DNA from 4 places in the Pseudomonas sp. N-1-13 genome. Region 1 is predicted to be linked to each of the others. Evidence: predicted binding sites of a transcription regulator. Region 1 holds the regulator's gene; each other region holds the start of a gene.
The links. The regulator FliA, encoded in region 1, starts transcription of late flagellar genes. The targets are predictions, from matches to a motif close to CTAAAGTTTNNNNNNNNNNNGCCGNTAA.

Region 1 (2,189 bases):
TGAAAATTGACAATCGCGCTGTGCAGTTCACGCGTGAGCTTGCCCACTTCCTGATACAGACCGCGGTCACGGGTCTGGTTGAGCTCATGGATCATTTGAACCGCATCGCCAAAGCGGCCTTTCTCAAGGCTGTCGACCAGTTCGCGGGCATGTTTTTTCAGGGTCGATTCGAAATCACCCATTGAAGATTCGTTATCCATAGCTCCCCCGTGGCGCCGTTAACCGATGCGTTCGAAGATTTTTTCGATCTTCTCTTTCAACGCCTGGGCCGTGAAGGGTTTGACCACGTAGCCGTTCACACCGGCCTGGGCCGCTTCGATGATCTGCTCGCGCTTGGCTTCGGCAGTGACCATCAGCACCGGAAGGTGCTTGAGTTTTTCGTCGGCGCGCACATGGCGCAGCAAGTCGATACCGGTCATGCCGGGCATGTTCCAGTCAGTCACCAGAAAGTCGATGCTTCCGCTGTTGAGAACCGGAATGGCAGTGGTGCCATCGTCGGCCTCGACCGTGTTGGTGAACCCAAGGTCACGCAACAGGTTTTTTATGATCCGCCGCATCGTTGAGAAGTCATCAACGATGAGGATTTTCATGTTCTTGTCCAATTCGACCTCCAAGCAGTCTTAAACGCGCCCAGCACCTGAACGCGCCATTTCAATCAATCCGGCACAACACTCGACAACGGTCTGGAGGACAACAGAGAAAGACTGGCTCAGCACATGCCAGGCCAGCCTCGTTCGCAGTGTCCCCACACTGCTGTCAGCGCGCTCGCCACTCCCCCAAACGCCCCCGCAAACGGGCCGCGCACTGGCTGTGTAACTGGCTGACCCGCGATTCGCTGACACCCAGGACCTCACCGATTTCCTTGAGGTTCAGCTCTTCGTCGTAGTACAGCGCCAAGACCAGTCGCTCACGCTCCGGCAAATTGGCAATCGCATCCGCCAGCGCGCTCTGGAAACGCTCATCTTCCAGGTCACGCGATGGCTCCATGTGAGCACTCGCGCCGTCCTCGTGCAGCCCTTCGTGTTCGCCGTCCTGCAGCAGGTCGTCGAAACTGAACAGGCGACTGCCCAAGGTATCGTTCAAAATCCCGTAATAATCATCGAGACTCAATTGGAGTTCGGCCGCAACCTCGTGATCTTTAGCGTCACGCCCGGTTTTAGCTTCAATGGCGCGAATGGCGTCACTGACCATGCGGGTATTGCGATGCACCGAACGCGGCGCCCAATCACCCTTACGGACTTCATCGAGCATCGCCCCGCGAATGCGAATACCGGCATAGGTCTCGAAACTGGCGCCCTTGCTCGCGTCGTATTTGTTCGACACTTCGAGCAGGCCGATCATGCCCGCCTGGATCAGGTCTTCAACCTGGACACTGGCCGGCAACCGCGCCAGCAAGTGATAGGCGATACGCTTGACCAGAGGCGCGTATCGCTCAATCAATTCGTACTGGGCGTCCCGTGCCGATTTCTTGTAGAGATGGTTGTAACCGCTGGCTGTCATAACACGGGCCCTGCTGTTTGTTGCACGAGACGCTCGACGAAAAACTCCAGATGCCCGCGAGGGTTGGCTGGCAGTGGCCAGGTATCAACCTTCTGGGCAATAGCCTTGAACGCCAGTGCGCATTTGGAACGGGGAAAGGCTTCATAAACCGCACGTTGCTTCTGGACGGCCTTGCGTACGCTTTCGTCGTAGGGCACAGCGCCGACGTATTGTAGGGCGACGTCCAGGAAACGATCCGTGACCTTTGTCAACTTGGCGAACAGGTTGCGACCTTCCTGCGGGCTCTGGGCCATGTTGGCCAGGACGCGGAAGCGGTTCATGCCGTAGTCACGGTTCAATAACTTGATCAGGGCATAGGCGTCGGTGATGGACGTCGGTTCGTCGCAGACCACCAGCAAGACTTCCTGGGCAGCGCGTACGAAACTGACGACCGAATCACCGATACCGGCAGCGGTGTCGATCACCAGCACATCGAGGTTGTCACCGATGTCGCTGAAGGCCTGGATCAGGCCGGCGTGTTGAGCCGGGGTCAGGTGAACCATGCTCTGGGTGCCCGAGGCAGCCGGCACGATGCGAATCCCGCCCGGCCCTTGCAGCAGCACGTCGCGCAGTTCGCAGCGGCCCTCTATCACGTCCGCCAGCGTGCGCTTGGGCGTGAGCCCCAGCAGCACGTCGACGTTCGCCAGGCC
Region 2 (2,189 bases), 2.9 Mb from region 1:
CCCCAGGTCAGCGGTGAAGGTCACCACTTCACAGTTATAAGTGTCCTGCAGCCACTTGAGGATCACCGAAGTGTCCAGGCCGCCGGAATACGCCAGAACGACCTTGTTTACGTCCGCCATGCCATCACTCCACGGGTTGTACGGAAAGCCGGGAAGTTTAACGTCCAGCGCGGATAATTTACAGGGGCGCGACAGCTTATGACGACGAAGCGACAGATTATGTCGAGCGCGCGACGATCCTCACGGGTCAGGATGTCCGCGCGGCGGTGGCTGCAGTGGGCTGGGCCGGTGTCGCGGTCGGCGTCGGAGCCTTGGCAGGGGGCGCGGCGGGTGTAGCCTGCGGTGCCGGCGCTTCAGGCACCGCCACACGCTCCAGGCGCACGGCCACACGGCGGTTCTTGGCGCGATTGGCGGCACTGGTGTTGGGCACCAGGGGGTAACGTTCGCCGTGGAACCGCACGGTGATCTGCGACTCTTGAAAGCCGTTGGCCTTGAAGAAGTCCTGGACCGCCAGGGCACGGCGACGAGACAGCTCACGATTGGTCAATCGATTGCCGCTATTGTCGGAGTGACCGTCGAGTTCGACATGGTTGACGGTCGGGTCGGCTTTGATGAAGTCGATCATCACCTGCAACTGAGCCTTGGCCCGGGCATCGAGCTCAACGCCTTCGCCGGGAAAGCCGATCTGGGATTGCTTCACCTGCTCGAAATTCTTCGGCAACAGTTTTGCCACGCAGCCCTGGTAATCACTGAAGGCCTTGTTGAAGCGCACGGGCAGCAGCCGGACTTCCGAAACCCGCCCGTCCCCCGTATTACGCCGTACCACTGGGCTGCGCCCTTCCATCAGCCCGCTGATCAAGCGGCCCGCCTGGACCTGAGAGCTGTTGAAGAGCACATCGCCGCTGCCGAGCCTGACCGAGCCCAGGTTGATGTCGCCCCGTCCCGGCTGCCAAGGCGCGGCGGCCGCCAGCAGGATGGCCGAACCACCACCGAGCATCGGGTTATGGGACTTGAGCCGGAAGATCGCCTGCTCGCCGGCCCGGCGCACAAATTCGCCGCTGCCGAAATCGGTGACCGGCTGACTCAGCCGGCACTCGAACTTGTCGCCTTCGACCGTCCACTCAATGCTCTCCAGACGGGTCTGGAAAGTGAGCGCCATGGCGGGAAGGCTGGCAAACACACTGAGCAAGGCTAAATAACGCTGGCGCACGGGCGGCTCCAATGGCTTTTATACAAAGATCGACACACGTTGAGAGTATGACGCCTGTCCGGGGCGCCTTACGGATTCGTGGCACACCTGTAGGAGCTATCGGTAACTTGCGCCAGAACTTGATAGCGGGTGCCTGAATCGGTCTTTTCCGGTAGCATTCCCCAGAGTTTGACCCGCCTGGAAGCCCCCCAATGTCCGACCGCCTGACCCTGCTGCGTCCCGACGACTGGCATATTCATCTTCGCGATGGTGCTGTGTTGACCCATACCGTCGCCGATGTCGCGCGCACCTTCGGGCGCGCAATCATCATGCCGAACCTGGTTCCGCCAGTGCGCAACGCCATCGAGGCCGACGGCTATCGCCAGCGAATCCTGGCCGCACGCCCGGCCGGCAGCCGTTTCGAACCGCTGATGGTGCTTTACCTCACCGACCGTACGCAGCCCGAAGAAATACGCGAGGCCAAGGCCAGCGGCTTCGTCCACGCCGCCAAGCTGTACCCCGCCGGCGCCACCACCAACTCGGACTCCGGCGTCACCAGCATCGACAAGATTTTCCCGGCGCTGGAGGCCATGGCCGAAGTCGGGATGCCGTTGCTGATCCACGGTGAAGTCACTCGTGGCGACGTCGACGTGTTCGACCGCGAAAAAATCTTCATCGATGAGCACATGCGTCGTGTCGTGGAGCGCTTCCCGACGCTCAAGGTGGTGTTCGAACACATCACCACCGGTGATGCCGTGCAGTTCGTCAACGAAGCCCCGGCGAACGTTGGCGCGACCATTACCGCGCATCACCTGCTGTACAACCGCAACCATATGCTGGTGGGCGGGATCCGGCCGCACTTCTATTGCCTGCCGATCCTCAAGCGCAACACCCATCAAGAAGCCTTGCTCGACGCTGCCACCAGCGGCAGCGCCAAGTTCTTCCTCGGCACGGACTCGGCGCCCCATGCCCGGCACGCCAAGGAAGCGGCCTGCGGTTG
Region 3 (2,189 bases), 2.8 Mb from region 1:
TTGGCCGTCGAGACGGAACAACAACAGCTCCAGGCGATTCTGACCGACCAGCTGAGTGCGCTGGTTTACCGAATCCATTACTCCCGCCATGCCCTGACTCCTACCTAACGCTAATGTGTCCGACGCGCATTCATCACTAAACGGCACGGGGCTTGCTATTGAACCGGCATGAACGCACAAACGACATTTTTTCGACGCCTGACCACTCACTGCCGCCACTGGCTCGGTGCACTGTTGGCTGCCTGCCTGCTCGCTTTGGGCGGCCCTGCCTTTGGTGCTGTTCCGGTTACCTTGCCTGATCTCCTTATCGGCGTCACTCAGGGCTTTCTTGAATTCACCGTAGAAGACTACCTGGCAACCAGTCAAACCGAAGGTCGCTACGAAATCGAAGTCAACCAGCTCGACCCGCGCCTGCGCATGCCCATGTGTGACAAGGAATTGACTGCGTCTCTGGAGAGCCCGGCCAGACCACTGGGCCGGGTCACGGTAAAGCTGCGGTGCGACAGCGCCGCGCCCTGGACGGTGTTCGTGCCCGCTCAAGTGCGCCTGTTTCGCGAAATCGTCACCACCACCCGTCCGCTCAAGCGGGCCGGGATCGTCGAGCCTCAGGACGTGACACTGCGTGAACGGGATGTCAGCCAGATCAACCAGGGTTTCCTCACCTCCGTCGATCAGGCCATCGGTCAGAAACTTGTCCGACCAATGGTCGCCGACCAGGTCATTACCCTGGTCCACCTGGAACAAGCCGAAGTGGTGCGCAAGGGCGATCAGGTGGTCATCACCGCCCGCAGCGGGACCCTGGCCGTGCGGATGCCGGGCGAGGCTTTGTCCAACGGCGGCATGCGAGAACAGATTCGGGTAAAAAACCTTAATTCCCAACGTGTTATCAAGGCGCAGGTAATGGCCCCAGGCCATGTGGAAGTGGCTATGTAGTGATCGGGTGGAAATGGGTAGAGAGCTGGCGCTTGCCCACGGTGTTCCCTAGACTGTGCCTTACGCAAAGGCAAGCGCAGACGTGCGCACGTTCATTGAATAAATGAGCCTAAAGTTTTTTTGGGGATGGCCGAAAACATGGCAAGCGTCCAAATACCCAGAGGTTTTTTACCATGGTCATCGATTTCAATCGTTTAAACAGCTCTTCACCGCTAACAGGCACTACGCGCCCTAACGCCAGCAAGGAAACCGTCGAAACCGACAAATCCGCGCCGGCCGAACAAGCCGCCACTGTCAGCAACGGGGAGTCGGTACACCTCAGCAATGAGGCTCAGCAGTTGCAGAAGGTCACTGACAAGCTGCGCGATCAACCTGTCGTCGACAACGCCCGCGTGGCCGAGTTGAAAGCAGCAATCGCCGATGGCAGCTATAAAGTCGACAGCAACCGTGTAGCCAGCAAACTGCTCAACTTCGAAGCCCAGCGCTAGGCCACCGCCTGCGCCAGGCTTTTGGACGCTTAAGACCTAAGGCCAGCCATGCACGACACTAATTTGTTGCAACTGATCACCGACGACTTTGCCCCGGCGCAACAATTGCTGGAGCTATTGCAGGCCGAGTCCCTGGCATTGCACGGTCGCGACATGCCGTCGCTGGAGAATATCCTGGCGCAGAAACAGGCATTGATCATTCTGCTCGATCAGCATGGCCGCAAGCGCAGCGAGATCCTCGCCAGCCTCAATCTGCCCGCCAATCGCGATGGCCTTGAGCAGCTGGCCAGCCAGTCGTCGGTGGGCGATCAACTGTTGTCCCAAAGTGAAGTGCTCAACGACCTGCTCGCTCAATGCCAGGCCGCCAACATTCGCAACGGACAGTCGATCCAGGTTCAGCAAGCCGCCACCGCCAACCAGTTACGCATTCTCAACGGCGGTGAAATCCCGACGCTCTATGACGCTCGCGGTTCGACCGCCAAGATGGTCAAGCACCGCCCGCTCAGCCAGGCATGAAACGAACAGTGCCGGCGCTCTATCAACGCGCGACACATGCTGGCAAAATGCTGGCTACTCGTCGTATTTTGCCTGGAGATTGACCCACCGTGTTCAATGCCTCAAACGCGGATGATGCTCCGCAGCCGCCCAAGGTCCTCGCCACGCCCCTGGAAATTTCCGGCAACCTGCGGATGCTGCAAGATAGCCATGACCCGCTGATCATCACCTTCCACGAACGCAGCCAGCGCTTCCAGAGCTATCTGGTCGATG
Region 4 (2,189 bases), 1.1 Mb from region 1:
GCCGCTTTCGGAAAAACCCACCGGGTCCTTGAAATAACCGGCGATGGCGATTTTCTGCTCTGGAGTCGCGGTGGACAGCAGCCACAGCACCAGAAAGAACGCCATCATCGCCGTCGCGAAGTCGGCGAAGGCGATTTTCCAGGCGCCCCCGTGATGCCCGCCGGCTATGCGCTTGACGCGCTTGATAATGATCGGCTGGTTGTTTTCCATCTTAGCGACCGCGAACCGCTTGTTCTAACTCGGCGAAGCTTGGACGGTGCGCCGGGTACAGGACCTTGCGACCGAACTCCACAGCCAGCGATGGAGGCATGCCCGAAGCCGAGGCCACGAGCGATGCCTTGATGGCTTCGTAGACATTGAGTTCTTCCTTGGCGTCGTGGGCCAGGGAATGGGCCAACGGGCCAAAGAAGCCATACGCGGCGAGAATACCGAAGAAGGTACCTACCAGTGCCGCACCTACGTGCAGGCCGATAGATGCCTGGTCGCCTTCGCCCAGGGAGGCCATGGTCACCACGATGCCCAATACCGCCGCGACGATACCGAAACCCGGCATGCCGTCGGCGATGCCGTTGACCGCGTGAGACGGGTGCTCCAGGTCTTCCTTGAGGCTGTACAGTTCCATGTCGAACAGGCCTTCGAGCTCATGGGGAGCCATGTTGCCGGACGACATGATGCGCAGGTAATCACAGACGAACGCCGTCATGCGCTCATCCTTGAGCACCGTGGGGTACTTGGCGAAGATCGGGCTGGACGCTGCGTCTTCGATATCCCCTTCGATCGCCATCATGCCTTCGCGGCGGCTCTTGTTGAGGATCTCGTAGATCAGCCCCAGCACCTCAAGGTAGAAAGTGTGGCTGAAACGCGAGCCGAACATGCTCAAGGACTTCTTGAGCACGTGCATCGTCATGTAGCCGGGGTTGGCTTGCAGGAATGCGCCAAGGGCCGCGCCGCCGATGATCAAGACCTCAAAGGGCTGGACCAGGGCGGCAATCTTGCCATGGGAGAGCACGTATCCGCCCAGAACGCTCGCGAACACGACAATGATGCCGATAATTTTAGCCATAGATAGAAAGTACTTATTTAAGTCGGGTTCAAGGTCATATTCGGAAGCTGAAAAATCTCTTCTTCTACTTATCGGCAAAACTGCGCCAGACTATAGCCAGTTCAGGCGAAAAGCCAATTTGCCCCGTTCCGGGCGTAGATACTCCCTATGATGATCGCGTCCAGCCATGGCTAATGAAACGAAGGTTCCAACTCCACGACCGAACACGCTCGAAGGCTGGGTCAAGCTGCTCGAGGGCGTCCATCTGCCAGTGCCGCAAGCCAGTCATGACCTGGTCTGCAAAGCCATTGCCGACAGCCGCCGCTCACTGCGCGACATTGCCGAGCTGATCCAGGACAGCCCCGCCCTGGCGCTGAGCGTCATTCGTGAAGCCAACCATCACACCCATGGCAACTTTGCCGAACCGGCAGAAAATCTCGAAGTGGCCATCAACCGCCTCGGCCTCAAGCGCACCGAAGAACTGCTTGCCCGACTGCCCTCGTTGCCGGAACAGCAAATCCCCCTCGCGCTGCGCCAACTGCAATTGATCAGCCAGCACGCAACGCAACAGGCCAATGGTTTTTTTGCCAGCCGCCTGGCGCGGCTATGGCAAGACATCCACTGGGGCAGCCTGCTGTTTCTGTCACCGCTCTGGCCGCTGGCCCTGACTCATCCGGGATTGCTGGGCGAGTGGGAATTGCGGGTTGTCCATAAAGGCCAGTCAGCGAGCAAAGTGGAGCGCGAGTTGTTCGGCGTCAGCCTGCTGAAAATCTGCCTGGCGCTGGTAGAGACCTGGCGCCTGCCGGTCTGGGTGGCTCAGGGCTACCGCCTGCTGCTCAACGAACGCCGCGAGCTGGTGAAAGTGCTGCGCATCGCCCGGGACAGTGAACACCCGCTGCGCCAGCAGAATCGCCTGGACGATGACCCGACCCTGCGGCGCTGGCTCAATCAGCCAGCCAACACAGTGCTGCTAGCCAACGGCCTGGCCCTTTCAGCGCAACAGGCGTGGGACGGCCCTCACAGCACCCGCTGGCAATATCTGACAAGTTTGTATCTGCAGATGTCCATGGATGAGGTCCAGCAGCAATTGCACCAGCAAGCCGTCATCAGTGCCCGCCACAACACCATGCCGGACCTCTGGCATCCG

Region 2: the regulator FliA is predicted to act here: its motif matches at 1,307-1,334, upstream of AC3I65_RS20260 (flagellar protein MotY).
Region 3: the regulator FliA is predicted to act here: its motif matches at 1,043-1,070, upstream of flgM (flagellar biosynthesis anti-sigma factor FlgM).
Region 4: the regulator FliA is predicted to act here: its motif matches at 1,132-1,159, upstream of motA (flagellar motor stator protein MotA).

The regions. Positions count from the first base shown of each region.
Region 1 covers NZ_JBYNRI010000001.1:1,601,365-1,603,553, reverse strand. The annotation lists gene AC3I65_RS07375 (protein phosphatase CheZ) at 1-200, opposite strand, end outside; gene AC3I65_RS07370 (chemotaxis response regulator CheY) at 219-590, opposite strand; gene fliA (RNA polymerase sigma factor FliA) at 757-1,500, opposite strand; gene fleN (flagellar synthesis regulator FleN) at 1,497-2,189, opposite strand, start outside.
Region 2 covers NZ_JBYNRI010000001.1:4,497,554-4,499,742, forward strand. The annotation lists gene AC3I65_RS20255 (argininosuccinate synthase) at 1-120, opposite strand, end outside; gene AC3I65_RS20260 (flagellar protein MotY) at 248-1,210, opposite strand; gene pyrC (dihydroorotase) at 1,402-2,189, shown strand, end outside.
Region 3 covers NZ_JBYNRI010000001.1:4,387,793-4,389,981, forward strand. The annotation lists gene AC3I65_RS19735 (chemotaxis protein CheV) at 1-90, opposite strand, end outside; gene flgA (flagellar basal body P-ring formation chaperone FlgA) at 169-933, shown strand; gene flgM (flagellar biosynthesis anti-sigma factor FlgM) at 1,107-1,421, shown strand; gene AC3I65_RS19750 (flagella synthesis protein FlgN) at 1,470-1,937, shown strand; gene AC3I65_RS19755 (flagellar brake protein) at 2,027-2,189, shown strand, end outside.
Region 4 covers NZ_JBYNRI010000001.1:467,964-470,152, reverse strand. The annotation lists gene motB (flagellar motor protein MotB) at 1-210, opposite strand, end outside; gene motA (flagellar motor stator protein MotA) at 212-1,063, opposite strand; gene AC3I65_RS02095 (HDOD domain-containing protein) at 1,230-2,189, shown strand, end outside.